Regions from separate parts of the Sinobacterium norvegicum genome, predicted to be linked through region 2. Evidence: predicted binding sites of a transcription regulator. Region 2 holds the regulator's gene; the other holds the start of a gene.
The links. The regulator sigma-54, encoded in region 2, starts transcription at its own class of promoters, with help from an activator protein. The targets are predictions, from matches to a motif close to TGGCACANNNNTTGCNNT.
Positions count from the first base shown of each region.

Region 1: the regulator sigma-54 is predicted to act here: its motif matches at 2,654-2,671, upstream of L9P87_RS08385 (CmpA/NrtA family ABC transporter substrate-binding protein).

Region 1 covers NZ_CAKLPX010000001.1:1,863,163-1,878,354, forward strand. The annotation lists gene L9P87_RS08370 (replication protein P) at 1-112, shown strand, start outside; gene L9P87_RS08375 (NarK family nitrate/nitrite MFS transporter) at 382-1,854, shown strand; gene L9P87_RS08380 (ANTAR domain-containing response regulator) at 1,864-2,517, shown strand; gene L9P87_RS08385 (CmpA/NrtA family ABC transporter substrate-binding protein) at 2,854-4,215, shown strand; gene L9P87_RS08390 (ABC transporter permease) at 4,274-5,278, shown strand; gene L9P87_RS08395 (ABC transporter ATP-binding protein) at 5,294-6,148, shown strand; gene L9P87_RS08400 (alginate export family protein) at 6,187-7,404, shown strand; gene L9P87_RS08405 (hypothetical protein) at 7,459-8,343, shown strand; gene hmpA (NO-inducible flavohemoprotein) at 8,360-9,535, opposite strand; gene norR (nitric oxide reductase transcriptional regulator NorR) at 9,719-11,266, shown strand; gene L9P87_RS08420 (LysE family translocator) at 11,317-11,934, shown strand; gene dnaB (replicative DNA helicase) at 12,003-13,442, opposite strand; gene rplI (50S ribosomal protein L9) at 13,612-14,058, opposite strand; gene L9P87_RS08435 (YybS family protein) at 14,144-15,025, opposite strand; gene rpsR (30S ribosomal protein S18) at 15,067-15,192, opposite strand, start outside.
Region 2 covers NZ_CAKLPX010000007.1:35,270-50,461, forward strand. The annotation lists gene L9P87_RS17215 (tetratricopeptide repeat protein) at 1-1,598, shown strand, start outside; gene L9P87_RS17220 (tRNA(Met) cytidine acetyltransferase TmcA domain-containing protein) at 1,671-3,764, shown strand; gene L9P87_RS17225 (Crp/Fnr family transcriptional regulator) at 3,727-4,461, opposite strand; gene L9P87_RS17230 (TfoX/Sxy family protein) at 4,492-4,770, opposite strand; gene L9P87_RS17235 (M15 family metallopeptidase) at 4,954-5,634, shown strand; gene L9P87_RS17240 (HAD family hydrolase) at 5,656-6,321, shown strand; gene cysE (serine O-acetyltransferase) at 6,318-7,088, shown strand; gene yjgA (ribosome biogenesis factor YjgA) at 7,085-7,591, opposite strand; gene mgtE (magnesium transporter) at 7,677-8,939, opposite strand; gene L9P87_RS17940 (hypothetical protein) at 8,940-9,062, shown strand; gene L9P87_RS17260 (HPr family phosphocarrier protein) at 9,185-9,454, opposite strand; gene rapZ (RNase adapter RapZ) at 9,470-10,330, opposite strand; gene ptsN (PTS IIA-like nitrogen regulatory protein PtsN) at 10,354-10,815, opposite strand; gene hpf (ribosome hibernation-promoting factor, HPF/YfiA family) at 10,835-11,137, opposite strand; gene L9P87_RS17280 (RNA polymerase factor sigma-54) at 11,236-12,735, opposite strand; gene lptB (LPS export ABC transporter ATP-binding protein) at 12,972-13,697, opposite strand; gene lptA (lipopolysaccharide transport periplasmic protein LptA) at 13,698-14,330, opposite strand; gene lptC (LPS export ABC transporter periplasmic protein LptC) at 14,320-14,889, opposite strand; gene L9P87_RS17300 (KpsF/GutQ family sugar-phosphate isomerase) at 14,925-15,192, opposite strand, start outside.

The sequences.
Region 1 (15,192 bases), on a different contig from region 2:
AGATCTCGTCGTCAACCCTACTCCTGCTCTGCCTGCATCGATCAACCGGCCACTCAACAGCGAGCAGCGGCGCGAGGCGCTGGATAAGCTAAAGCAGGATACCGGCCTTTAGCACCTTCTTGGCGCTCGGTCCCGGGCGCCAGCAAAACAACCGATACATTTTTTGCACCAGATCGAATCCCCGCGTTAGAAAGCTGCATCATTGTGCGCCCTAAGTTCGCACACTTGCTGCTAACTAGCGTACCGAGGGGCGCACCGTAATAGCCCTCTAAGCCGCGCTATGGCTCGCAAGCATTTATTAAAACAATCTTGGCACGATCCCTGCTAAACATGATTTATAACTTTCTAATCTTTGTTGCGGCATTATTTCAGGGGAACCCTATGAGTAGCCAAAAACTCAACCTTCTCAACTTTTCCGATAGTTCGATAAGAACACTCCATCTTTCATGGTTTGCTTTCTTTCTAACTTTTGTCATGTGGTTCAGCTATGCGCCGATGAAGCCCTTCATCGTTGAAGCCTTTAACCTGACCAACGGCCAGTGGAAGGCGCTGCTTATTCTTAACGTGGCACTTACTATTCCTGCCCGTATCGTGGTCGGTATGCTGGTCGACAAATTCGGCCCACGCATTGTTTTCAGCCTACTGTTGATCACCTCTTCATTTCTCTGCTGGGGCTTCGCCTTTGCCCAAAGCTATGAGCAACTGGCATTGTTTCGCTTTCTCTGCGGTTTTACCGGCGCCGGCTTTGTTATTGGTATCCGCCTGGTGGGTGAATGGTTCCCCGCAAAAACTGTCGGCCTCGCCGAGGGTGTCTATGGAGGCTGGGGCAACTTCGGCTCGTCGGTAGCCGCCTGGACACTGCCCGCGTTAGCTGCCTACTCATTTGGCGGCGAAGACGGCTGGCGGTATGCTATTGCGGTTACGGGTGTTGTTGCCCTTTGCTACGGCGTATTTTTCTATTTAAAGGCACGCAATACACCGGCTGGCTCGACCTACTTCAAGCCTAAAAAGAGTGGCGGCTTAGAAGTCAGCAGCCAGAGAGATTTTTGGTTTTATATTGCGATGAATATCCCCATGTACATTGCTCTCGCTGTTTTAACCTGGAAATTATCGCCGGCTGGCGTCGGTCTGCTCACCGATGGCACCAGCAATATACTGTGGCTGGGGCTGGCAATTATTTTTGTCTTTCAGTTTTATCAAATCTATGACGTTAATAAGGAAATCTTCAGCAAGGAACCCGCTCAGGCAGACAGCTACAAGTTCAAGCAAGTCGCTATTTTAGACTGGGCCTACTTTGTCACCTTTGGTTCAGAGCTTGCCGTGGTATCAATGCTACCCGCCTTTTTCATGGAATCCTTTGGCCTAACACCGATCATGGCCGGCTTGCTCGGCGGCGCCTTTGCCGTGATGAACTTGGTCGCACGCCCCGGTGGCGGCTATCTATCGGATAAGCTAGGACGCAAGAAGACGCTATCGTTTTTGATTGCCGGTCTCGCCGCGGGTTATATGGTGCTGTCTCAAATCACCGCCGAATGGGCCATACCGTTGGCAGTTATTGCGGTGATGACTTGTTCGTTCTTTGTTCAAGCGGGTGAAGGCGCAGTCTTTGCCATGGTGCCGCTGATCAAACGTCGAATGACCGGACAAATCGCGGGCATGGTAGGCGCATACGGCAACGTGGGTGCGGTCACCTTCCTCACCGTTTATTCCTTCGTTGATACCTCAACATTCTTCATGGTCATCGCCTCTTCTGCCGTCATTTGCTTTGGCATGGTTCAATTCATAGAAGAACCCGCAGGCCACATGCACGAGGTATTACCCGATGGTACTGTGCAGTTGATCGAAGTCAGCTAATCTATCCCAATGAAGAAAGACGTAACCGTTAGCACTGGCGGCGGCAAAGCCGCCAGCAGCCCCTCTCAAGCAATATCCGTCATCCTGATAGATCAAGATAGCTCACGCGCTACCATCCTCAAGAAAGCACTCAATTTTGCCCATTTCGACATTGTTGCATCCTTAGACAGCTGCGAGGGACTGCAATCAATCATCAGCACCTCTGCTGCCGATTTAATCGTCATTGGTATCGATAGCCCTGATCAATCAACACTGAAACAATTAGCAGTATTAACAAAGAAAAGACCCACACCTGTGGTTATGTTTGCAGAAAAAGACACACCTAACATTATTGCCAACGTTGTCGATGCCGGTGTCAACGCATACGTTGTTAACGATATACAGGCGGAGAGAATCAAAGCGATTATCGATGTCGCGGTGGCAAGATTTCATGCCCAGCGCCGCTTACTCACCGAGCTTGAAAGTGCAAAAAACCAGCTACAGGAGCGAAAAATAATCGATCGAGCAAAAGGAATCCTAATGCAACAGCGATCCCTTAGCGAAAGCGATGCCTTCGCTGCAATACGATCAATGGCGATGGACAAAGGCATTAGTTTGAGTGTTGTCGCCAGCAATATTATCGACATTTTCTCGTTGTTAAATACCGAGAACCATAACGCTTAGGCAATCCCCAACAACAATCACATCAACCTATAAAAAGTACTATTACAGTGCGTAATACCTGACAGAAACACTAAGGCCTTGAACATAAGGCCGATATAACAACGGTTTCAGGACTGAAAACACCAATATAAAAACTTGGCACGCTAACTGCTAAAGAAACTATAGAATATTAAATTATTTCAAACATTCGAAATAATAACCGGCTATCAACGGCGATAGTTTCAGGTTTCAGGTAGAGACACCTTCTACCGCAAGAGCAACGGCGCTCACAATACAATAGTCATTATGACTGTATGTACTGTGGGCGTTTTTTTTGGAAAAAATAAGGAAATTAAAATGCTATCAACGTCTATAAAAAAAGCTATTGCTTTTCTGGCCATAGCCTCTAGCTGCCAATCAGCAATAGCCGATATAGGTTTCGCCGAGAAAGAAGAATTGAAATTTGGTTTTATAAAATTGACCGACATGGCCCCCTTGGCTATAGCCTATGAAAAAGGCTACTTCGAAGACGAAGGCTTATATGTCACGCTTGAGGCGCAAGCGAACTGGAAGGTATTACTCGACGGCGTCATAGATGGCCAGCTCGACGGTGCTCATATGCTCGCAGGCCAACCCTTGGGAGCGACAATCGGTTATGGCACGCAGGCACATATAGTGACCGCCTTTTCGATGGATTTGAACGGTAACGCCATTACGGTTTCAAATGATATTTGGCGGAAAATGAAAGTGAATGTGCCTCACGAAAATGGCAAGCCGGTTCACCCGATCAAAGCAGATGCTCTGAAACCAGTCGTTGAGCAATACATAGAGGCAGGAAAGCCTTTCAATATGGGCATGGTATTTCCTGTCTCTACCCATAACTATGAACTGCGTTACTGGCTAGCATCCGGTGGCATCCACCCTGGTTATTATGCGCCGCACAAGGGCGACAGCAGCGGCACTATTGAGGCACAAGCCCTTCTCTCGGTCACGCCGCCACCACAAATGCCCAGCACCATGGAAGCCGGCACTATTTATGGTTACTGCGTTGGCGAACCCTGGAACCAACAGGCAGTCTTTAAGGGGATTGGCGTACCTGTCATTACCGATTATGAGATTTGGCGCAACAACCCTGAAAAGGTATTCGGCGTATCTAACGACTGGGCAGAGAAAAACCCAAACACCCACATCCGTATTGTCAAAGCAATGATTCGTGCCGCCAAGTGGCTGGACGAAAATAACAATGCCAACCGTAAAGAAGCTTCAAAGATTTTATCGAAGCCCAACTACGTCGGCGCGGACTACGAGGTCATTGCCAACTCAATGACCGGTACGTTTGAATACGAAAAAGGCGATGTACGTGAAGTGCCAGATTTCAATGTGTTCTTTCGCCACAACGCCACCTACCCCTACTACTCAGATGCTATTTGGTATCTCACTCAGATGCGCCGCTGGGGACAGATCAGCGAGGAAAAAAGCGATCAATGGTATAGCGATACCGCGAGAAAAGTATATCGCCCTGATATCTATGCCGCGGCAGCACAATCGCTTATTGATGAGGGAAAGGCGAACGCCAATGAATTCCCCGACCTCAATAATGAGAGCGGTTTTAAACCCGAACAAACAGGGTTTATTGACGGCATTAGCTATGACGGCAAAAAACCCAATGAGTACCTTAATAAATTCACCATCGGCCTAAAAGGCGATCAGGTTTTATAAGTGTTATCGGCGGTGAAAGCCGCCATCTACTGTATCGTTGTTATGCAAGGAATTGAGTATGTCTATTCAGGCTAGTATTTCGAATTTGTTTGAGACTAAACAAAAAAGAAAAACGCTAAATATTTATGAATCTATTATAAAACCAGTCATCCGAACATTGACCGCGCCACTACTGGGAATTATTATTTTTCTCTTTATCTGGACAATTTCCGCCGCCAACATTCATACATCACTAGGCGAATTTCCAGGACCTTCAGCGGCCCTCAAACAGGGCGCAGTACTGTGGCAAGAACACAAAGAAAGTGGCATTAAAGAATCGGCGTTTTATCAGCGTCAAGAACAAAAAAATGCACAACGAATCGCACTACAACCCGACTATGTCGCTAAAGTTCGTCCCTACACGGGCGCACCTGATTTTATCGACCAAATATCCACCTCTTTGCTTACCGTCATGGCAGGCTTTGCTCTGTCATCGCTTATTGCCATACCTTTTGGCATAATTATTGGCTTAAACAGCATGCTGCATGCTGCCAGCAACCCAATCATTCAAATTTTCAAACCTGTCTCCCCCTTGGCTTGGCTGCCCTTGGTGACAATGGTCGTCAGCGCGCTCTATATCAGTGACGACCCCTTACTGCCAAAGTCATTTGTGACCTCAGTGATTACAGTCACACTCTGTTCACTATGGCCAACGTTGATCAACACAGCCGTCGGGGTCGCCACCATAGATGACGATTTAAAAAATGTTAGCAAGGTACTTCGCTTAGGCTGGTTCTCTCACGTTAAAAAGATTGTCATCCCCTCCGCTACACCGATGATTTTCACCGGCCTTCGGCTCTCTCTCAGTACCGCCTGGATGGTACTAATCGCCGCCGAAATGCTGTCTCAAAACCCGGGTCTCGGTAAGTTTGTCTGGGACGAATTTCAAAATGGCAGTTCATCATCATTGGCGAGAATTATGTTTGCCGTACTCACTATTGGTGTCATCGGATTTGTGCTCGACAGAATCATGTTAGCGCTCCAGCGATACGCCTCTTGGGACAAAAACAGCAGCAGCCTATAAAACTGGAGATAATCTATGAATAATTTTTTACAACTCAGCGGCGTCGGCATCGATTTCCCAACAAGAGATGGTGCATTTTGTGCCTTAAAAGATGTCTTCCTCGATGTTAAGCAAGGGGAGTTCATCTCTTTGATTGGCCACTCTGGCTGTGGAAAATCAACCGTATTGAATATCATTGCCGGGCTTCATCAAGCCACCACGGGAGGTGTCATCCTCAACGGCAAAGAGGTCGACCAACCAGGCCCCGAGAGGGCTGTTGTATTCCAGAACCACTCATTACTTCCCTGGCTTACCGCCTATGAAAATGTAGAGCTTGCGGTTAAAACTGTTTTCAAAAAACAAAAGACAAAAAAACAAATGCGGGAGTGGATCGAGCACAATCTGTCACTCGTGCATATGGAACACGCTATTGACAAGCGTCCTGGCGAGATATCTGGCGGCATGAAACAGCGGGTAGGTATCGCCCGCGCCCTCGCAATGCAACCCGATGTTCTGCTGATGGATGAGCCCTTTGGCGCTCTTGATGCCCTAACTCGCGCCCATCTACAAGACTCGATCATGGACATTCAGGCAAAGCTAAACAACACCGTGATCATGATCACTCACGATGTTGATGAGGCCGTTTTATTATCTGATCGCATCATTATGATGACCAACGGCCCCGCCGCGACGATCGGCGAAATACTGCCGATAGAATTACCCCGGCCTAGGGATCGATTAGCCCTCGCCAATGATGAACGTTACAACAACTATCGCGCTGCTGTTTTACAGTTCCTCTATGAAAAACAAAAAAAAGTTGAACCGATTACACCGACACAAAAAGCACCGGCTTCTGCCGCAGAACAAAACACCAGCACCGACATTGCCTAATAAGAATTTATAGATCGCCTCAAACCTTGGAGTAAAAAATGAAGTTTCACCTTAGCCCTATTGCAATCGCCATCACCATAGCCTCCGCGACAGCGTCAAACGCAGGAAAAACATTTGCCGACGACAGTTTTTATCAAGCCATATCATCGGGCACAGCGACGATCGATGTTAGAACACGCTACGAATCTGTCGATCAAGACGGCATTGACAATACCGCTGACGCTTTAACAATAAGAACAAAACTGGGCTATAAGACTGGCGACTATCTCGGTTTTACCGGTTTCATTGAGATGGAAGACTCTCGTACAATCGCGGGCATCGATGACTATGCCCCTAACAAGTCGGGCTACCCCGTGATTGCCGATCCCGCCTCTACCAACCTGAACCAAGCCTATCTCAACTATCAGTTTACTGAGGGCTTAGATCTCCGTGCAGGTCGCCAGCGCATCATCTTGGATAACGCACGATTCGTTGGCAATGTCGGCTGGCGACAGAACGAGCAGACTTTCGATGCCGTCAAAGCATCGTATGGTGCTAACAACTTGACCGTCGATGCCGTGTGGATTAGCCAGGTAAAAACTATCACCGACGGCACCCTCAACACTAATCACGCTCTGTTCAATGCCAGTTATCAGCTTGCCAACATCGGCAAACTGACGGGTTATTTCTACGGCCTTGATAATCAAGATGACAGTAACGATAACGCCACCAACTCTGATACTTATGGCGTCAGATTTGCCGGTTCCATGGCACTCAATGACAGCATAAAGCTTATTTACAACGCCGAGTATGCCAACCAGAAAACCGATGTCGACAATTACAACGCCGACTATATACTCGCCGAAATTGGCGCTGATTTTTCACTGTTTAGTATTAAAGCTGGGTATGAATTATTGGGCAGCGACGATGCAAGTTATGGTTTTCAAACCCCGCTGGCGACCAAGCATGCCTTCAATGGCTGGGCTGACAAGTTCCTTTCTACCCCTACCGGCGGATTACAAGATAGTTACATTCAGGCCAGTACCAAAGTGGCTGGCATGAAGCTTGCTGCTATCTATCACCAGTACGATGCGGATCAAGCCTTCAATTGTGGCGGCAGCGACCAATGCGACAGCCTAGGCGATGAGATCAACCTGCTCTTAGTCAAGCCGCTCGCTAAGAAATACAAGGTTGGCGTCAAATACGCAGCTTACTCGGCAACAGACTTCGCGACAGATACTGACAAGGTCTGGCTCTGGGGTGAAATGAAGTTTTAACGAACACCCACCTTTGGCGCTCCCTAACGGGGCGCCCCTTTTTTTGAGGGCACTATGGACGCACAATTGATACAGCACAGCTTCCGCCAACACAAACATTGGTTAGCCGTCATCGAAGCCATTAAGAACATCCAAACGTTGAGCTACGAGGTGAGGAACCATCGAGGCGCGACTACGGCGCAATTGGTGGGTGATGATTTTCTTAATTCAATAGCCTTCAGACAACAGCAGTCGGCCGATAAGATGCTGGCCACCATCGAACGATTCAGCAATAGCTTTCCTGATATTTTGCAACGTAAAGAATATGCCTGCATCAGCCAAAGTTGGCGAGCTATTCAGCAGCAATGGCATAACCTTGGCCCTCTTGCCTGCTTCGATCTTCATAGCAAACTGTTAGATTATTTAAACAAGCTCAGTTGGTTAATTGCCATCAGAACCGATGGCGACATACTCGATAATAAGGGCGGTGATAAATCGCGCCTCAGTCATTTTATTTTTAGTCATTTGATTCAACTGATCGAATCGACAGCGAGACTAAGGGGTATTGCATGCTTCCACTGCAGCAAGGGCGAGCTCAATGCAGAGGACAGACAGGAACTGGGACGCTTACTCAACACTCTCTTTCAGCAGTGGAGTGATTTACAGCGAGAGCACAAAAACATGCCGCTTTACTCCCAGCAACTTGTTGAAGATTCCATCAACTGTCGCGATATGCAAAGCCTGTTATGTGATTTTTTTGATGTGATCAATCCGATCCAAAACACCCAGGAAGAACTTCCTGTCAGTGCCGATATTTTTCTCAGTGCGGGCCCTTTTTTGGCCGCCTTAAAGCACCAGTACAACATTCTCGTTGATCAACTGGCTGGCTGCATGCCCAGCAACCTGAACCACTGGGTCAATGGTTCATCGATGATAAAACAGCAAGGCCTAGAGCTCTAGGCCTTGGCGATCAGACTTAAATTTCTTCTAGTGGGCCGAAGAATTCAAAGCGAACATACTCATCGCTAATATTTAAGTTGCGGGCAATATTGCGCATCGCCTGCATAAACGGTTTCGGCCCCAAGAATAAGAAATCGACCTTTTTATCGCTGGGCAATAAAGCCGAGATCATCTCCTGACTAATAAAGCCATGATGATTTGCTTGATCGTTGGCCAGCGGCTCGCTATACACATAGGTAGTATTAAAGCCTTCGTGCTGCTCGGCAAGCTGATCGGTATGCTGTTTAAAAGCGTGGGTCTTACTGTTGATGGCGGCATGGACAAAGTCAATCTTGCGCCCATGCTTAGCAATATCGTTAGCAATACTGATTGCAGGTGTAATACCCACGCCGCCGGTCACTAATAACAGCGGACGCTGCGACTGAGGAGCGGTGAATTCACCACTCGGGGCCAATAGCTGCAAGTGATCGCCGATACTGCACTGCTGATGCAAAAAGCTCGACATCGCGCCACTCTCTTCGCGCTTAACACTGATGCGGTAATAATCATTATTGGGCGCATCAGACAGGCTATAGTTGCGGCGTATTTGCTCGCCATTCACCTCGGCAACCACACAAATATACTGACCGGCTGCAAAGCCCATCAAATCACCACCGTCGGCAGGCTTGAGGTAAAACGACTTAATCACCTCGCTCTCATCGACTATTTTGTCGATCACAAATTCGCGTTCACCACGCCAGCCACCCACTTCGGCCGCCTTAGCTTGATACACTTCTTCCTCGGCACCGATCAGCAAATCAGCCAAGAAGTTATAAGCTTCACCCCAAGCCGCTGCCACCTCATCGGTCACCGCATCACCCAGCACCTCAGCAATAGCTTCCAGCAGACACTTACCGACAATGGCATAGTGCTCAGGTTTAATATCTAACGATACGTGCTTGGCAACAATCTGGCCGACAACGGGACCCAAATTATGCAGCTTATCGATATTCAACGCATAGGCAACGACGCTATCTGCCAGCGCCTTGGCCTGAGTACCCTTGCTCTGATGGGTCGCATTAAAATAAGGGCGAACCTCCGGGTAGCCGTCCAGCATAATGGTGTAAAAGCGGCCGGTGATTTCGGTTGAGTGCTGCTTTACTGCCGGTGCGGTGGCTTTTACGATGGCGACGGTTTGTTCAGATAATGACATATTGCTGTTCCCTGTGACGAAAGATATAGCCAGAATCGGCTGGCAAAATTTAATGTTTCAATAAGTTGTTCTATATCAACCTTCGTGCCAACTTTTATCGGTAGTGTTTTCGAGGGCTTCAGCCTATAGTTGTCATATCGACATCCAATAGCTTGTGTTATTAAGACAACACTAGAGGTTAAAGTGACTACAGAAAACAGCGCCGGCATAGAACTCATTGCCGATCTTAGCCGCCAACTGCCCGCCAGTGAGCGCTACCAACGCCTACTCGATCAAATCACCACACTATTCCCCTGTGATGCCATCGCCCTACTCAAACTAGAGGGCGAGCAATTGCGCCCACTGGCGATTAAGGGGCTGAGCCAAGACACTCTTGGCCGGCGCTTTAAGCTCGATCAACACCCCAGACTCAGCAGTATTTTGGCCACCAACCAGCCGCTGCGCTTCCCCGCCGACAGCGACTTACCCGACCCCTATGACGGCTTGGTCGGCGATGACTGCGATAAGCTGGAGGTGCACGACTGCCTCGGCGTAACACTGATTGTTGACGATATCCCCTGGGGTGTAATCACCCTCGACGCACTCGATCCCCACTGTTTCGACCAGCTCGACTATCAACTGCTGGCCAATATTATCAGCATTGCTGCCGCCACCGCCAAGGCCGCAGAGTTAATACAAGCCCTGGAGCAGCAGGTTGAAACACAGCACCAACTGACCATGTCGGTACTGCAACAGAAGCAGACCGAAATGATTGGTAAAAGCACGGCCATGCGTAGCCTGATTGCCGACCTCGATGCCGTTGCCCCATCAATGCTGTCAGTGCTGATTACCGGCGAAACAGGTGCCGGCAAAGAGGTCGTCGCCCACCATATTCACCGACAATCTGAACGCTGCAACCAACCCCTGGTCTATATCAACTGTGCCGCACTGCCGGAGAGCATCGCCGAGAGCGAACTCTTTGGCCACCGTAAAGGAGCCTTTACGGGTGCCGTCGACAACCGCGCCGGTAAATTCGAAATGGCCGATGGCGGCACCTTATTTCTCGATGAGCTAGGCGAGCTGCCACTGCCGATTCAAGCCAAGTTATTACGCGCCATTCAAAGTGGTGAGATTCAGCGGGTCGGCAGCGACGCCCCGGTCAATGTCGACGTTCGGATTATTACCGCCACCAACCGCAATCTTAAGCAGGAGGTCAAGGCCGGCCGTTTTCGTGCCGACTTATACCACCGCCTCAGTGTTTTTCCCGTGGAGGTGCCGCCACTGCGTGAGCGCGCCAGCGATATTATCCTACTTGCCGGCTATATGCTTGAGCAGGAACAGCACCACTTTGGCATCGACAAGCTTCGTCTCGCACCGAGCTGCAATGCCACACTGAAACAATATCACTGGCCGGGTAACGTGCGTGAACTTCACCACCTTTTGAGCCGGGCGGCACTCAAGGCGGTCAGCAGCCAACGAAACCGAAAACTGGTTACCATCGACAACAGCCACCTCGATATCACCCCCTCCACAACACCCAACGGCCCACACCTCGAACAGGCAACTCTTACCACTGCCAATCAGCAAGACATCGACTTAAAATCCATTGTCGACCAATTCCAAATCGAGCTGATTCAGCAAAAGCTTGAGCAGCATCAAAAAAACATGGCGGCGACAGCAAGATCGCTTGGCTTAGACCGCAGTAACTTCTATCGTCTGCTCAAACGACTGGACATCTATACTGATAACTAAGTCAACGTACTGCACAAGACGCAAATTATACGCGCTACCGAAGGTAAATAATGAACTGGCTCAACTCTGTGGCGCTGGCCACCACCATGCTTATTCTGGTCATGACACCGGGGCCCGGTGTCTTTGCCGTGGTTGCCCGCGCCTTGGCCAGCGGCTTTAAAACCACGCTGCCGCTGGTCTTTGGCATGGTATTAGGCGACTTGGTTTTTCTATCGATTGCCATCTTCGGTCTGTCGCTGATTGCCGGCTGGCTGGACGAGCTGTTTGTGGTGGTGAAATATCTTGGTGCCTGCTACTTGCTATGGATGGGCTACAAGATACTCAAGTCCAAGCCAACGACAACAGTCAACGAGGATGACAGCACCGTCGAGCGATGGCCAGCCACGGTTGCCAGTGGCTTGATGATTGCGCTGTCCAACCCCAAGGTCATCTTGTTCTACCTCGGCCTACTCCCCACCTTTGTCGATTTGACCACATTACAATCAATTGATATCGGCATTATCGTGACCATCGTATTTTCCATCGTCAGCTCAGTATTGATCGGCTATGCTTATACCGCCGCGCGCGCCAGACACTTATTTAAAAGCGACAAAGCCTCGATTCGGCTCAACCGCTTTGCCGCCTCGGCCATGGCCGCCACTGCGATGGCGATAGTGTTCAGGCAATAGGCTTTATTATCCCTAAAATGCGGGCATAAAAAAAAGCGCCGAGGCGCTTTTTTTTATATCGCTAAAACTTATTCTCCATAGTCGCCGGTATACTGTCCTGGCGCCAGGTTATCAAATCGAGAATGAGCACCGTTAAAGGCTAGGCGACAGGTGCCAATGGGGCCGTTACGCTGCTTACCGATGATGATCTCACCGATACCCTTATCGGGACTGTCCTCGTTATAGACCTCATCACGGTAGATGAAAGCGATGACATCGGCATCCTGCTCGATGGCGCCGGATTCACGTAAGTCGGAGTTGATCGGACGCTTGTTGGGTCGTTGCTCCAACGATCGGTTAAGCTGCGACAGCGCGATCACCGGGCATTCAAACTCCTTTGCCAGCATCTTTAATGAGCGCGAGATCTCAGAGATCTCTGCCGTTCTGCCCTCGGAGGGGCCGGACACCTGCATCAACTGCAGGTAATCGATCATGACCATGCCAATCTCGCCGTGCTCACGGCTAATCCTTCGCACCCGAGAGCGCAGATCGGTCGGCGTCAACGCCGCGGTATCGTCCATAAACAGCTTTTTGTCTTTGAGCTTGGTAATCGCCGCGCTCAACTTGGGCCAGTCCTCTTCATTGAGTTGGCCGGTGCGGACACTGGTTTGGTTGATACGGCCAACAGAGGCCAGCGTACGCATCAGAATCGACTCGCTCGGCATCTCCATACTAAACACCACGCAACTCTTATCCTGCGCCATCAAGGCATTCTCGACCAGGTTCATGGCAAAGGTGGTCTTACCCATCGAAGGACGAGCGGCAACGATAATTAAGTCGGAGGCCTGCCAGCCCGAGGTCATTTCATCGAGATCGTCAAAGCCCGAGGTAATACCGGTAATACCCTCGCCTTTCTCGACCATCTCATCGATTTTGGTGACGGTGCTTTTGAGCAGCGCGTTCATCTCAACCGGGCCACCCTCTTTCGGGCGCAGCTCACCGACCTTGGCTATATTGCGTTCGGCAACTTCTAATAATTCATCGGCACCGCGACCATCGGGGTCGTAACAGGCCTCGGCGATATCGCCGGCCGCTGAGATTAATGAACGCCGGGTAGAGCGCTCCCGCACAATAACTGCATAGGCCTTGATATTGGCGACGCTGGGCGTGTTTCTGGCCAGCTCACCGAGATAGGGCAAGCCACCGACGTCGTCGAGCTCTGCGCGATTACTGAGGTGCTCAGAGAGGGTGATAATATCGAGGGGTTTTTCTGCCTTGACCAGCTCTTCCATGGCGCTGAAAATTAGCCGGTGGTCGGCGCGATAAAAATCGACCGGACCAACGTTTTCATTGACCGCGTCCCAGTTATCGGCACTGAGCATCAGACCGCCAATCACAGACTGCTCAGCCTCGATAGAGTGTGGCGGTACTTTTAGCCTCAGAAGTTCATCGTCGCCGTCATCAACGCTAAAATCTGCCTCATCCTCTAACAGAAAGTCATCGTCTATCGGTGATAATTCATCTTCCATCGGCTGCGTTCCGCACTCACAATTTGAAATAGGTCAATCAGTATAACGTCACTTTTGATGGCTGTAACCACTAAAATTCGACACAAAAAAAACGCCGCAGGCGATTCGCCGACGACGCTTTTGCAGATAAGCTCTACCACCGTATGGCAGAGCTATCACACCGTGCTACTTACTCAGCAACAACAGACAGCTTCACAACAGCCTTAACATCGCTGTGAACCTGAACGGTGATCTCGAACTCACCAACTTCACGGACTGGGCCGTTAGGAAGACGAATTTCAGACTTAGCCGCTTCAACACCTGCAGCGGTGATCGCTTCAGCGATATCACGGGCACCGATTGAACCAAACAGCTTACCTTCATCGCCAGCATTAGCTTCGATGGTGACGGCAACAGCGCTTAGTTTCTCGGCACGCGCCTCAGCACCACCTAGTTTTTCTGCCGCAGCAGCTTCAAGTTCCGCACGACGAGCTTCAAAAGCTTCAACGTTTGGCGCAGTAGCAGGAACAGCCTTTCCCTGTGGGAAAAGGAAGTTACGACCGTAACCAGATTTAACATTAACCTGATCGCCTAGGCCACCTAGCTTACCAACTTTCTCGAGTAGAATGACTTGCATCGCTCAAACCCCTATCAAGTAAATTTTGTACTAAACGATTATTCGTTTAGCGCTATTCATAACGGCTTATTCACAACGGAATAAGCTAGTCGTTTTGTCCGCTATTGCCGGCTAACCGCGACCTCAAATTGAGGAAGCTGTCAGCAATAGCAGCTATTACCAATATCTGTACGATCAATAGGCTGCTGACAATACTGAGCAGCAACACAATATAAAAAAGCACCAGCAGTTGCTTTGACCACTGCTTGGCCTTAACCAACCAATGCACCAGCGCTATGCCTGCAAGCAAAATCGGCATGACCAGGATTAACCCCCAGATACCGAATGAGCCACCCTGCAAACCAATCGCCATGAACAGCACCGTAAACAGTACTGCCAGCTGCGGCGACAAGCGCAACTGATGAAACTCCTGTTGAAAACCACCCGGGTTATACAACAGCGCCTGCCACCAGCGACCCAGAATCAAGCTAAGCACGCCAAATAGCATCTGGTTTAACGCCAGAGCTCCGGTAATAAATACCGGATCGCTAAGAAGCGCCAAGACCTGGTTGCGAGTACTCTCATCAACCTGATCCAAGCTTGTTACCACCATCTGTTGCTGCATTTTCATCACCTCAGCGACAAAAGTGCTGTCCGTTGTTAGTAACAGTGACGCCACGGCGACACAAACAACAACTTGACTCAACAGCGCCACAGACCAAGAGCGTGTTGCACCAAGGGCATAACCCCCAATATAACCACCAATGACTGCAAGCAACGGCAGCGGGTTACCCTGCCAAGCAATCAACAACGCCGGCAATGAAGCCCACGCTGCGACCAACAAACCTTCGTTTTTACCGCGACTCAGGGTAACTAAAACGACTATCGCCGCCGCCACCCATGAGAACATCAGTGTTACCAGTGCAAAACTGGCAACGGCGATGGCCTGCATGCGTCCACGCATAATAAATTCAGCTAATGCACGCATTTAAATACCTTTCTATATCGTTAACCTATTGATACCGCGACTTATCTGTCGTGTGCGTCAGAGTAAGGTAGTAGCGACAGGTAACGAGCGCGCTTGATAGCAGAAGCTAGCTGACGCTGGTATTTCGCTTTAGTACCGGTAATACGGCTAGGAACAATCTTGCCGGT
Region 2 (15,192 bases):
CAGATAATGAGAAGTTCAAGGTTTGGAAAACTGATGCGATATCGATTAGTCAGGGGGTTGAACCGGCTATACAATATCTCAAAGAGTTGATTGCAGCTTCTCCAGAGAGTTTTTTGTACCGGGGTAGTTTGGCCAAGCTATATTTTGGCAGTGACCAATATGACTTGGGTATGAGCAGTTTAAATGAGGCTATTGATTACAACCCCGTCGGTGCCTCGGCACTATCTGCTCGAGTTCAAATAGCAGGCATTTATTACGGCAAGGGAGATATTGTCTCAACTGATAAGTACCTTGATGAAACGCTCGATATTGATCCAAACCACGTTGATGCCTTATACCTTAGGGCTAAGATTCTCGTGGGTAAGCAAGACTATGATGGCGCTATATCGGCACTTCGAATTTTGTTAAATAGCAAGCCTGACTCTGTCTCTGCGCTTCTCCTTATCGGTAATATATACGAGGTTCGTGGAGATAGTTTGTTGTCAATTGATAGCTTTAGAAAGGTGTTATCATTGCAGCCTAATAACATCGACGCACTGAATAAACTGGGTGTTTCCCTGGCTGCATCAGGAGAGCAAGAACTGGCTGAACAGCAGTTCAAACGAGCGCTGGAGCTGCAACCGGGTAACGTTAATACCATTAGATCTTTAGCAGATATCTACTCCGCACAACAGCGCTGGGATGAGGCCAAAGAGCTGTTAGAACCCCTCGAAGGACAGGAGCAGCTGCGTGCCTTCACCCGTTACGTTAAGGCCAGGATACTGCTTCGTGAGAATAAGTTGGCTGAGGCCGAGCCTCTTTTGGTCGACTCCATTACAGCCAATCCAAATATCATTGAACCTCTGACCACCTATGTCCAGTTACTTGTCTCTCAGGAAAGGAGTGAAGATGCTAAACAATTTGTGATGATGTTTATCAAGGATAACCCGACAGCCTTTCACGGATATGAATCACTTGGGTTTGTTAAACAAGTTCAAGGTGACCGGGAGGGCGCTATTGCTGATTATCAAAAGTCGATTGAGCTTAACTCTGTTGCGTCATCCTCATATATCAAGCTCGCTGCACTTTATATGTCTAACAAAAACTACCAGCAAGCTGAGGAAATTTACCGAGATGTCATCTCTGAGACAAATGAGCCTGAAAAAGGTGAGTTGGCGCTGGCTGAGCTCTTCCGTTTTCAGCAGCGCTATGATGAATCGCGCATCATGTATAAGTCTTTATTGCAGAGTGCTCCCAACAGTGCCGTTGCCAAAAATAACTATGCCGTTCTACTGTTGGATTACTTTGGCGCAGATGAGGACTTAAGAGAGGCCCGTGAACTGCTGGTCGGCTTTGAGGACAGTAATGTCCCTGCTTTTTTGGACACATTCGGTTGGTTACAATATCGTTTGGGTAACTATACTCAGGCAGTATCCTTTCTAAAGCTTGCTATTAAGCGTGGCGGCGAGGGTGCGGAGTTCGACTATCATTTAGGTATGGCATACAAGGCCTCTGGCATGAATGAGGAGGCCAAGCAGCTTCTACAGTCTGCACTTGCGGTAGAGGAACAGGATTTTACAGGCAAACAGGAGGCTAAACAGGCGTTGGCCGATTTATAAAGCGTCGTTTTTTTGTTATAAATGCCTGCTACTTAGTGGGCTTTTTTATGCCTGATACCTAGAGGCAATTCAATGAGCAGTGTTCAGCGGGACCCCCAATTGTTGTTAGCGACTCTAGCGGACGCTGTTAGAGTCGCTCGAACCACAGGTCGGCGGCAGTTATTTCTTGTCACCGAAGAGCAGTGGTTGCGTCATGGTGACGCTATTGTGGCAGAGCTTCCCGCCCCTTACGTGCTGATATGCCATGATGAGCACGACATGGCTACGTCTCAGTGCTGTGGCTATAGCAAGATAACTTCTTTACTCGGCCGAGATTTTGACAGTGTTATCTTTGACACCCGCGTGCAAGGCTTCTCGGCTTCGGCCTTTGGTATTGCCAGCGGCTTGATAAACCAGTCCGGTATCTTTCTTATTATACTTGCCAACGAACTATCCAAACCGAATTCATTGGGAGAGCAACAGCGTTTCGCCATACATACAGAAGAGGGGCAGTATCAAAGCCTTTTCGATCGTCGAGTTTTGGCGCAGCTAGCTGCCAGTCAAAATAGTGATGAACCATTGTTGGCCAGAGATGACTATCGTGAGGATCAGCGAGCGGTTATTGATGCGATGGTGTCTCAACTCAATGGTCGTGCCCATCGGCCATTAGTCTTAACCGCAGATCGAGGGCGGGGTAAGAGTCATTGCCTGGGTGAGTCACTGAATTGTTATTTAAGCGCCAAGCCAGGTGCCCAAGCGGTACTCTGTGCTGCATCAAAGTCGTCTCTTGTTGAAGTGTATAGGGTGCTGTTAGATGAGTTTTTACCCAATGTTCGATTTTTGCCTGTTGATAAGTTGATCAGTGATGAGGTGCCGGAGGGTGTCGATATCTTGTTGGTCGACGAGGCGGCAGCGATACCTGTGCCTCAGCTCATGGTGTTAGTAAAGAAATTCAAACGGGTCATTTTGGCCTCAACAGTCCATGGTTATGAGGGCAGTGGCCGAGGTTTTGGTATTCGTTTTTTCAAACTACTGGCTGCGTCATTCAAGCAGTGGCGGCATTTGCAGCTAACCCTGCCGGTGCGCTGGCTTGATGGCGACCCGCTGGAGGCGTTGACGAATCGCTTATTGTTGCTCGATGCTGAGCCTGCGGATATTGTGAAGCCGGATGAGCTTGATGTTCTCAGCCTGAAACTGGTCACTCCTTCGGCTGCCGATTTAGCCTCTGATGAGGCATTACTCGGCCAGTTTTTTGGCTTGCTTGTAAGCGCTCACTATCAGACTACGCCCGATGACTTAAGAATGCTGCTGGATAGTACTGCTATTGAGTGTGTTGCATTGGCAAAAGATGATGTCTTGCTTGCCGCTGCCATTATTGTCAGAGAGGGGGGCATCCCTCAGCCGCTGGTCGACTTGATCGCAGTGGGTACTCGCCGGCCGAAGGGGCAGCTGGTTGCTCAGCAATTAATTACCACCTATGGGCGTCGAGAGGCAGGGCTGTTACACGGGCGCAGAGTGATGAGAATAGCGGTACACCACAATGCTCAAGGCCGAGGGATTGGCGGTCATTTATTATCTCAAATTGAACAGCGCTATCGTGCGACAGGGGTAGATTATTTATCGTCCAGCTTTGGTGCCGATGCACTACTGTTAAGATTTTGGCAAGGGCAGGGTTATCAACCGATCAAGTTTGGCTTCAGCCGTGATGCCGCCAGTGGTGAGCATGCGGCTATCGTCATCAAGCCCTTAACGGCAGAGGGCGATGCTCTGGCCAACAGTTGCCGACAACAATTTATTCACGCATTGCCGGTTTGGTTGGTGGAGCAGTTGCGAACATTGGCGGGGGATTTGGTGTCTCTGGCCTTTAGAGAACAGACTCCATTGGTGATAGACGCGCAGTGTCTCGATCGTCTATCACTCTACCTCAATGGCGGGCTGAGTTACGATTTTTTTGTGCAGGATTTTAAACGGTTTGCGGTTGCTTTGTTTACTAACGCAATACCACTCGATGACAGGCAGATGACATTATTAGTTAGTAAGGTGTTGAAGCAAAATAGTTGGTCACAAACAGCCTCGGACTGTGGTATGAACGGTAGAAAGCAAAGCGAGGCAGCGCTCAAACACGTGGTGAAATATGGTATCGACGCCCTTAAGCGTCTTCAGACCCACTCGACAGCTGTTGATTGAGGTCGTTGATTTGACGACTCATGGTGTCGATCAGGTTTTGACAAATCTTTGGGTGTGATTGCATCAGCGATATAAACTGATCCTGCCGAGTAGCGACCACGGTACAGGCGGTTTTTGCTGTCACCGTGGCGTTGCGAATACTGTTGTTAAACGCGGCCATGGCACCAAAAATTTCATCCTCATGAACATCGCCAATCTTCTTGTCGTTTTGACAAACCTCAGCATGACCGGTAATCAATGAATAAACATGTTTCGCCCTGTCCCCCTGCTGAATAATCACGTCCCCGGCGGCGAAGTGGATAAAGTCTAACTCTGGCCTGTTCCCACTGTTGGGGTTGTTACCCGCCATATAGGTGTAGAGAAAAAGCAGTGATGTCCACAGCTGACTCAGCTCGACGTTTTCACTCAATTGCTCAGATGAATAGTGGCTGAATTCGGCATTGACGGCATAAAAACTATCACTGTTGCCCAAGGCGAGCGTCCGTGAGGGGATAAGCATGCCGGTGCTGTAAACACGGGTTTTACCGTCGGCGGTCAGTTGCTCTACTCGCCCCTTGCTGATGAGCGACAAGGTGTTGCCCTCGCCGAGTTTGTGTTTATCAGCCTGAGTTATAGGGGTTAGCTTTTCACTTATCGTCTGGCTCAGCTGGGTGATTTGCTGAGTCAATGAGTGATTTTTATTAGTTTTATTGTCCATTGCCAATGATCCTTATTCGTCAGTCTGTAGTCAATTAACCGGTTCGGTGATGAGCGCTTCCACTCGGGCGATTAAATCTGTTTTCGTTTGGCTGTCGAGCTGCTTCCAGTTGATGTCATTAAGTGCACCATAAAGGGCATAAAGGACAACCTTCGATACGGCAAAGCCCCGCTCTTTGATTTTGATATAGGCGGGTTCTGCGCCGATAGATTCAAGCTGTTGTCTATCTCGAATGCCAATAGCGTTGAGCCAGTTAATGGTGGTATTACCGAGGTTCTTCATGTCTTCTAGTGGCTGGTTGTTGTCCATGTTCATCCCTGTGGCTGCTCATTCCAGATATCCGTATCTGGTGGTGATCGCGTTCGATTATGCGTTAGCGCATTGAGCTATCGCTAGTGATGTCTATAGCATAGTCTATCCTGCTGAGAAAATAAGGTGTTAATAGTGGTCTCGCAGTATAATATTTAAATATATTAACGAAGAGAATTCAAAGTGTTAAGTAATGCTCAAATCTTAGGTGTCGATGACGCTCACGTGCTGGCCGTCGATGGCAATGACTCTTTGCAGCGGTTAGAAGGTAAAACCTTGGCTGCGTTTTATCGCCTTCGCCAGGCGGCGGCGGCGGATGGTATTGCTTTGACGATTGCCAGCGGTCATAGAGATTTCTTTCGCCAGCAGAAAATCTGGAATAATAAGGCGACTGGCAAGTCTGTTCTGCGCAATATAGAGGGTGATGTTATTCCCTTTGAGGCGATGAGCAGTCGTGAGTTGTTGGCTGTTATTATGCGCTGGTCGGCCCTGCCCGGTGCATCCCGTCACCACTGGGGCAGTGACTTCGATGTCTATGATGCTGCCGCGGTCGATGACGACTATCAGCTGCAGCTGGTGCCAGAGGAATACCAGTCAACCGGTGTGTTTAGTGCATTGACTGTTTGGCTTGATAAACAGTGGCGTGAGGGTAAGTTTACCGACTTTTATCGTCCCTATGATATTGATCGTGGTGGGGTTGCCCCAGAGCCCTGGCACTTGAGCTATAGGCCAGTGGCTGAGATTTGCCAGCAGCGGTTGACGCCGGTGTTGTTGACAGAGCTTTTGAGCAAACATGATATCGCGTTATCCGCGCTATGCCTGAGTGATATTGAGGCTTTATATCAGCGTTATATCTCACTGTGATAGCAAGAGACTGAACACGCCATGGTAGATTTTAATCGAGTAGCATTAATCATTTTTGACTGCGATGGTGTTCTTGTCGACAGCGAGGGAATAGCCGCCAGGGTTATGGCCGAGCATGTAACGGCCCTGGGCTGGCCGATGACGTTGCTGCAATGCCAGCAAGCCTTTAAGGGGTTGAGCTTGGCTCGTTGTGGGGTGTTGATTGAGAAACAGTTGTCGATCACACTGCCCGATACTTTTTTCTCTGATTTGCAGCGGCAAACCTTTGCCTGTTTTAGTGAAGAGTTAACGGCAATTACAGGCGTGGAGGCATTACTGCAATCACTGCGTATCCCCTGCTGCGTCGCCTCCAGTGGCTACTTTGACAAGTTGGCGGTGACGCTGGAAAAAACATCGTTGGCAGGATATTTTGATCAGCGAGTATACAGTGCTGAGCAGGTTGCGAATGGCAAGCCTGCGCCAGATTTATTTCTTTTTGCGGCGGCACAGATGCAGGTTGATGCCGAGCGCTGTCTGGTTGTCGAGGACTCGCTTCCCGGTGTCGAAGCGGCTTTGGCAGCGGGTATGCAGGTCATTGGCTACGATGAGGTTGGTACTGGAGAGTTGAGTGTTAAGGCTAGTGAGGTGGTGCAAACAATGGCACAATTACAGCAACGATTAGCAACAGCAGGGCTGGTTCAACAGTGAATAATCTTTGGCAAACAATATTTGATGAGGTGGAGGTTCACAGTAAAAATGAGCCTGTTTTAGCCAGTTTTTATCACGCTGCGGTGTTAAATCATCGGGATTTAACCTGCGCTCTATCCTATCAGTTGGCGATTCGGCTCGAGAGCGAAACGGTATCGGCGATGTTGATTCGCGATGTCTGTTTGCAGGCTTTCAGGGAAGACCCCGAGATCATGGCGGCGGTCAGCGCAGATTTAACCTCATACCCTGAGCGTGATGCAGCCTGTACCGAGTATTCGATGCCGCTGTTGTATTTTAAGGGTTTCCAAGCGGTACAGGCCTACCGTGTGGCTAACTGGCTGTGGCGTCAGCGGCGGGTGTCTCTGGCGCTGTACTTCCAAAATTGCATTGCCACTGTCTTCGATGTTGATATACACCCGGGCGCAAAGATAGGGGGCGGGTTGATGCTCGATCATGCCACGGGCTTGGTCATCGGGGAGACAGCGGTTGTTGGTAAAGATGTATCGATGCTGCACTCTGTGACGCTGGGAGGCTCTGGTTGCTCGGGCGGTAGTCGGCACCCGAAGATTGGCGATGGGGTGTTGATCAGTGCCGGGGCCAAGGTCTTAGGCGGTATTGAGGTGGGTAACGGGGCGAAAATTGCCGCCGGCAGTGTGGTTCTTGAGAATGTGCCAGAACACACCACCGTGGCCGGCGTGCCGGCGAAGGTTGTCGGTAAACCGCGCAGCCCTCAGCCGTCATTGTCGATGAATCAAACCATCGGCTAGCGCTCGCTTTCTAGTTCGCGCAGATATTGAAACAGCTTTTTTGACGCGCCCGATGGCTTGTTATTTTCTTTTTCTTTGTTGATCTGACGTGTCAGTTGGCGCAGCTGCTGACGGTCTGCCGTCGGGTAGGTGCTCACCACCTCTTCGATGACAGGGTTGCCTTCGGCGACGATTCTATCGCGAAGCGCCTCGAGCTTATGGAAACGGTGGCTGAGCTCTAGGTTGCCGCGTTCGATTTTTGCTAGGGCATCCACAATGGGTTCCATATCGATGGTACGCATCACCTTGCCGATATATTGAATCTGGCGTCTAAGCGCCTCGCGACTTTTGATGCGGTGGGCAATATCAATAGCATCAATCAATTTTTCGCCGAGAGGAATACGATCGCGATCGGCCTTGGACAGCTCTACCAAAGTCTTGCCAATCTGCTGCAGTTCGTGCATTTCACGCTTCACTTGGCTTTTTGACGGGCCGTCGTATTCAAACTCTTGTTCGTTGCTCATGATGTCTCTCACTTTCGCCGCCGGCTGATTAATAACCGACAGTATTGTTAATGCAGTTTAGTCAGCTAATTCGCCGTGATAGCTTCTATAAAAATAATGTGGCCAGGCCGAGGAAGGTAAAAAAGCCAACGGCATCGGTAATTGTTGTCAGCGCCATGCTGCCAGCGAGTGCAGGATCTATCTTCATGGCTTTCAAGGCAACCGGGATTAATACACCGGCAGCGGCGGCAATCATTAAGTTAATCACCATGGCTCCGGCGATTATCATACCGATAGTCGTATCGTTAAACCATAAAACAGCGATGATTGCCGCACAGCAGGCCCAAATTAAACCATTGATCACCGCGACGCCAAGTTCTCGGGTGAATAGCCATGAGGTATTGCTATTACCTATTTGGCCAAGAGCCATACCGCGAATAATAATAGTGAGGGTCTGGTTGCCGGCAACGCCACCCATGCTAGCGACGATCGGCATAAGCACTGCCAGGGCAACAACTTTTTCAATAGTGGCTTCAAACAGGCCGATGACATTGGCCGAGAATAATGCGGCTAAGAGGTTAACCCCGAGCCAAAGTGCTCGCCTAGGGGCCGTGGCCCTGACGGTGGCGAAGGTGTCAGCTTCCTCATCGAGGCCGGCCATGCTCAGTAGTGAGTGATCGGCATCCTCACGGATGACATCGACCACATCATCGATAGTAATACGGCCAAGTAGCTGGCCTTCATCATTGACCACCGGCGATGACACCCAATCGTTTCGTTCGAAGAGGCTGGCAACATCGGTATCGGAGGTGTGTGCCAGAATAGGTTCGATGTCAGTGGTCATGACTTCCCGCACGGTCATACTGGGATCGCTGGACAGTAGTTTGCTGATAGGTAGCAAACCGAGAAATTTATCCTTGCGATTGACGACAAAAATAGTGTCGATAATATCGGGTAATTCGTCGTGACGACGCAGATAGCGCAGCACCACATCCAGACTGAGGTCTGGCCGCGTGGTGATGTTATCGGTATTCATCAAGCCGCCCGCAGTATCCTCGTGGTAGGGCAGAATCTTCTCTACCCGTTGACGATCTTGGGCATCCATCGCCAGCAACACTTCACGGATGACGCGATCGGGCAATTGCTGCAATATGTCAGCGGCATCATCGGGTTCGAGCCCGTCGGTCAGGGCAATGAGTTCATCGGTGTCTTTGTTCTTTAAAAAATTGGCCTGAAGCTCCTCGCCCAGCTCTTGTAATACGCTGCCCTCTCGGCGGTTGTCGAGTAAGCGCCACAGCACGGAGCGCTGTTTAGGTGGGGATGACTCTATCAGGTGAGCGATGTCTGCATCGGTCAGACTCTTCAACATATGCCTTATGCTTTGGAGGGCTCCGCTATCGACGGCGTCATTGAGAGCGCGAAGATGGTGCTGAGTTTGGGCTTGGTCGGTAGCTTGGGGCATAAAAATTACTCTGTTGAAGATAGTGGTTGAGCGCTAGGCGTGACCTTCTGATAATGGTGTGGGGTGAATGGGGGCGATTATGCTAGAAAAAGTATAAGACAACAACGCATTATCGGTATTATTCAACGTGGTGTAATGTTACTTATTTGCATCTATTCATCTTCGTCAAAGCGGTTATTGATCAGTTGGCAGACAGCTTCCATGGCGGCGGTTTCATCGCTGCCCTCACAGCGGATGGTTATCCAGCTACCCTTCGAGGCGGCCAGCATCATTACCGACATGATGCTTTTGCTGTCGACGCTTTTCTCATCGCGAATAATGGCGATTTGGCTGGCAAAGGCGCTGGCAACTGTTACTAGCTTGGCTGCGGCCCTGGCATGGACGCCGAGTTTATTGATGATTTCTATCTGTTGCTCAACCATGAGTATGCTGTCGCTTTATTTATTATCGAGTTCTCGGTGGCGTACCTGTACATTGTCATAAAGGGCGCTGAAATGTTGATAAAGTTTTTCCGCCATAAAGACGCTGCGGTGCTGTCCGCCGGTGCAGCCAACGGCGACAGTAGTATAAGAGCGATTATTGGCGGAGAATCGAGGCACCCAGCGTTCAAGGTATTGTTTGATATCGTCAAACATCTCTTTCACCTCATCCTGTTCTGATAAAAAGTTCTTTACCCCATCGTCAAGGCCGGTTTGGCTGCGAAGTGATGGCACCCAGTGTGGATTGGGTAGGCAGCGCAGGTCGAACACCATATCAGCATGGTTGGGGCTGCCCTTTTTAAAGCCGAATGACTGGAATTGCAGCGTCATCTGGCCGCTGTTTTGGTCGGCGACCTCAATGCGAATAAAATCACGTAACTCGTGATAGCTAAGTTTGGTGGTGTCGATGGTTAAATCGGCGATATTAGCAATCGGCTCGAGAATCACACGCTCGTCTTCAATTGCCTCCTGCAATGCGGTGTGGCGATTGCTCAACGGGTGCTTACGACGAGTTTCACTGAAACGCTTAATTAGAGAGTTGTTGTCGGCGTCGAGATAGATAACCGAGGTCTCGACTTCTTCCGGCAGTGATGAAATAAGGGTGGGAAACTCAGAGAGCGTACGAGAGCTATTGCGGGCATCGATGCAGACGGCAAGCATCTCTTGTTCGGGGGACGAGTTGGCTCTCGCCTCACTGATCAAGGCGGGCAATAGATAGGCGGGTAGGTTGTCGATACAGTAAAAGCCGACATCTTCTAACACATTAAGCGCTGTACTCTTGCCGGAGCCGGAGCGTCCGCTGATGACGACTAGTTTCATAGCTTCCCTATCTTGTAATCCAGTTAGCCTGTTGCAATGGGCTGCAAGGCGGCATCAAAAAGTTCTTGGTTGCTGTTGGTTGCCCTCAGACTTTGGCAATAATCTTCAGCGCTAAACAATTCCGCCATCATTGACAGGGCCTGAAGGTGATCATCGCAGGCTTCCTCAGGAACCATCAGCACGAACAAGATATCAACAGGCTGATCATCGATGGCATCAAACGCAACGGGTTTGTCGAGGGTGAATAAGGCGCCGGTAATCCCCAGGCAGTTGGGCACTCTGCAGTGGGGGATGGCAATGCCTTTGCCAATGCCGGTGCTGCCGAGCTTTTCTCTTGCATTAAAACGCTGAAACAGCTCCTCGTTATCAAAGGCGCTGACATCCTTGCAGATATGTTCTGCAATGATTTCTAGCACGCGTTTTTTGGAGGAGGCTGACGCACCTGAGACGGTGCGTTCTAGTGTGAGAATATTTTGCAGTTGCATGATAATTTAATAAGTCTTGCTATCTGGAGCCATGATTACTGGCGGTTTGCTTTTCTTTGTATTTCAGCAATTGACGGTCTAGCTTGTCAGTTAGCAAGTCGATTGCGGCATACATATCAGCCGCTTCCGAGGATGCGGCAATGTCGGCGCCGGTCACGTGTATCGTGGCATCGGCCCGGTGTCTGGTTTTTTCAACAGTCAGTGTAACATGTGAGTTGGTAATACTATCAGAGTGTCTACTGAGACGGCCAAACTTATTGGTGACATATTCGTGTAAAGCTTCAGTAACATCGACGTGGTGACCGCTGATATGGATTTGCATATGTTTATCCTCTGTCGCTACAGGCTGTAATTGCCCTGTTGTCTGTGTGAATACCGCATCTTGGTTGTCGCCCAATATTTGACGGGCTTATCTATAGTCTAGACCAGTTGTTTGCGTTCGTTTGAGGGAGGAATCATCATGGATTCTCTGTACTTAGCGATTGTCCGCCGGGCGACCTTAATCCCTTGCTCTGCCAGCAGCTTGGTCATTGCATTGTCGCTGAGCGGCTTGCGAGGATTTTCGGCGGCCACCAATTTTTTGATAATGGCGCGGATTGCCGTCGATGAGCATTCGCCGCCACTTTCGGTGCTGACGTGGCTGGAAAAAAAGTATTTCAGCTCGAAGATGCCCCGGGGGGTGTGCATGTATTTCTGCGTTGTCACCCTGGAGATCGTAGACTCATGCATTTCAACGGCGTCGGCGATGTCGAGCAGGACCATTGGCTTCATCGCCTCATCACCGTAGTCGAGAAAACCCTGCTGCATTTCGACAATTTTGCTGGCAACTTTCATCAGTGTTTCATTCCGACTCTGCAAGCTTTTCAGGAACCAGCGTGCTTCCTGCAAATTGTCTTTTAAAAAGGTATTGTCAGAGCTATTGTCGGCCCGCTTGATTAGCGAGGCGTAATCGTTGTTAATGCGTATGCGGGGGGCGATATCGGGGTTTAGCTCCACTCGCCAGTGTTCATCGACCTTGCGGACGTAGACGTCGGGGACAATATATTCGGCGCTGTTGGCCTCTAAGTCATCACCAGGACGGGGGTTAAGGCTTTGAATCAGGCTGATAACGGCCTTCAGTGGCGCCTCTTTGATGCGAGCTCTACGCATTAGCTGATTAAAATCTTTGTTGCCCAGTAGCGGTAAATAGTGCTCGACAACTTTTTTGGTGTCACTGAGCCAAGGGGTGGACTCGGGTAATTGGTTGAGCTGAATTAGCAGGCATTCTCTTAAATCTTGGCTGCCAACACCGGGTGGGTCAAACTGCTGAATACGATGCAGTACGGCCATTACCTCGTCGAGTTCAATGTCTAGCTGATGATCATCCTCAAAACCTTGATGGATTTCCTCGGCACTCAGTGACATAAAACCAGAGGGCTCTATGGCATCGATAACCGCGAGACCAATCACCCTATCGGTGTCGGACATGGGAGTGAGGTTTAGTTGCCATAACAGATGCTCGTGCAGGCCCTCGGCCTGACTGTTCCGGCTGTCGATATCAAAGTCTTCGCCGCCAGGTCCTGCGCTACCACCGGTGTTCTGGTAAACATCATCCCACTGTGTATCAACGGGAAGCTCTTTGGGGATGTTGTCAGGGTTTGACCAATCGATATCAGACTGAGCGGCATCGGCGGGCGTTTCGGGGCTGGCTGTTTCTATTTGGGCGGGTCCCTCAGTCGTATGGTTGAGGGCTTCTAAATTATTTTCCGGTGAGGCGTTATGTTCCTCTTCGGTGACTTCGAGCATGGGGTTGGAATCGAGAGCCTGCTGGATCTCTTGTTGTAAATCGAGCGTTGACAACTGGAGTAGGCGAATAGCCTGTTGCAGTTGCGGGGTCATCGTTAATTGCTGACCCATTTTCAGTTGCAGCGATTGTTTCACAGCGACAGATTCTCCCAAGCGAACCGCGTATCAGTCTCTGTTTGCTATTTTCGGTTATAGCAATAATAAGAGCTCTCTGAATAGCCGGATATCCGCCGGCAATCTAGTAAGGCCGGCATTATAATCATCAGTAACTCTGTAAAAGCAGTAGTTATTATCAAATTTATACAGCGTCAGTTTATCGGTAGTCGCGACGACAAGCAAACATTAGACCAGCTTTAAAATAGCCTTTGTGTTTAGAGCTTGAATTGCTCACCCAGATAGACTTTGCGGACCTGATGATTACTCAAAATAGTCTCTGCGGTGCCCTCGGCAATAATATAGCCTTCGCTGACGATATAGGCCTTGTCACAGATGTCGAGGGTCTCTCTGACATTGTGATCGGTAATGAGTACCCCGATGCCTTTGGACTTCAGGTGATTAACAATCCCTTTGATCTCGTTAACCGAGATGGGGTCGACGCCAGCAAAGGGCTCATCGAGCAGGATAAATTCAGGCTCTGTGGCCAGCGCTCTCGCTATTTCTACCCGGCGCCTTTCACCTCCCGAGAGAGACATGCCGAGGCTTTTACGAATATGGGTGATATGGAATTCTTGTAGCAGCTCTTCCATTTTTGCATGACGCTGTTTCTTGTTTAAATCCTGGCGTGTTTCGAGTATCGCAAGCAGGTTGTTTTCCACCGATAATTTGCGAAAAATTGACGCTTCCTGTGGCAGGTAGCCAATCCCGTGTTTGGCCCGGCCGTGCATAGGTTCTGCGGAAATATTGGTGTCGTTGATCCACACCTGGCCGGCATCCTGGGGCACAATCCCGACGACCATGTAAAAGCAAGTGGTCTTACCGGCGCCGTTGGGGCCGAGTAGGCCGACAACTTGCCCGCTGTCTATCGACAATGAAACATCTTGAATGATTTTACGTTTTTTATAGGCCTTGGCTAAATTGTTGGCTTTCAGGGTCGCCATCTAAGGTTGCTCACTTTTATCGGTGCTGTCAGTGTCAGTTGGCGCCTCTGGCGCGGGCTCGCTGGTGGGTATGGCCTCGTCCGGTATTCTATCTGATGGCGGGGTGACCTCTGCGGCGGGTGCCTTCTTTTTACTGGGGGGGAGGACTACGTGAACGCGGCCATCGCCCTCTTGTTGGTCTTTGTTGCCCTTGGCTTTGACGATTTCTTCCGCCATGAGGTATTCAATCTGTTCGCTATCGACCTGGGTGCCATCCTGTTCGATACTGGCCTGGCGGGTCAGAACGAGTAGCTCTTTGGCGGCATAATAGTCGATGATTTCGCCGCGGGCATAGACTATCGCCTTGTTTTCTTCGGGGCGCTGTTGCAATTTTGCCGGTTTGCCCAGCGCCTGAATTTTGGATAATTCGCCGTTGACCTGGTTGATGATAATTTTGTCGGCTTCAATATGAAGCGTGCCTTGGTCGAGTTCGACATTACCGATATAGGTGGTAATCGCATTCTTATCGTCACGCTCGGCGCGATCAGAGCGAATATGAATAGGTTGTTCGCGGTCAGTAGGCAGCGCCTGGGCCAGCTGGACCGTCAGCAAGGAGCAGAGAATCGCAATCGCTGTTAGGGGGCTATGGCTCATAAACAGAGTGAACTCCAGAGAGTAGAGAAATAAATTCTTTGTTGAAGTCAGCGTGCATCCCCGTCGCCTTGGTGACGCCTGATGCCTGGGTAATCGTCACCGCTTCTTTGGTATCGGCGGTATTGAGTACGGTGTTAATTAATAATATTTCAGTGTTCAGCACGGTACTGTCGGCAGCGGTATTACCGGTGGTAATCACTACATTGTTGGTTAATAGTACGGTTTTATCAGGGTTTACCGTAGCATTTTTTGCCGAGGCTATCTGTTTTGTCACACTGGCCTCGTAACTCTTGATGACCGGGTTAGTCACAAAAGAGGTGTCGCTGTGATCGAAGTGAATCGCTTTGTCAGCAATCGAGTGGGTATCCAGCTTGCCGTCGACATCGAAACTGCGGTGATCGGCTTCGGTGATATACCATGCTGGTGCTTTAATCACGGCGGCCACTAGCAGGTCGCCGGTATTGTTATCCGGCGAGGTGAAGTAGGCAACAGCAGTGACACCAATGACGGTGGCGGCTGCGGCCAGCCATTGTTGTACCTGTCTCGATCGTTTGCTCACCGGCTAGCATCCGTAACGTGTTAATAGTGTCAAAATTATACCAGACCGGCTCGTAATAGTGCATGCAGATGGACGACACCGGCTAGGTTATCGTCTTGGTCGACAACAACAACAGAGGTGATTTGGTTGTCCTCCATGATTTTCAAGGCACTGGCCGCCAACATGTCGGGGCTGACAGTCTGGCAACCTGGGTTCATCAATTCGCCAATAGTGGCTCGGTGAATGTCGATTTCGCTGTCGAGGCTGCGTCGTAAATCACCATCCGTGAAGACCCCAACGACTTTTTGTTGTTCGTCGACAACA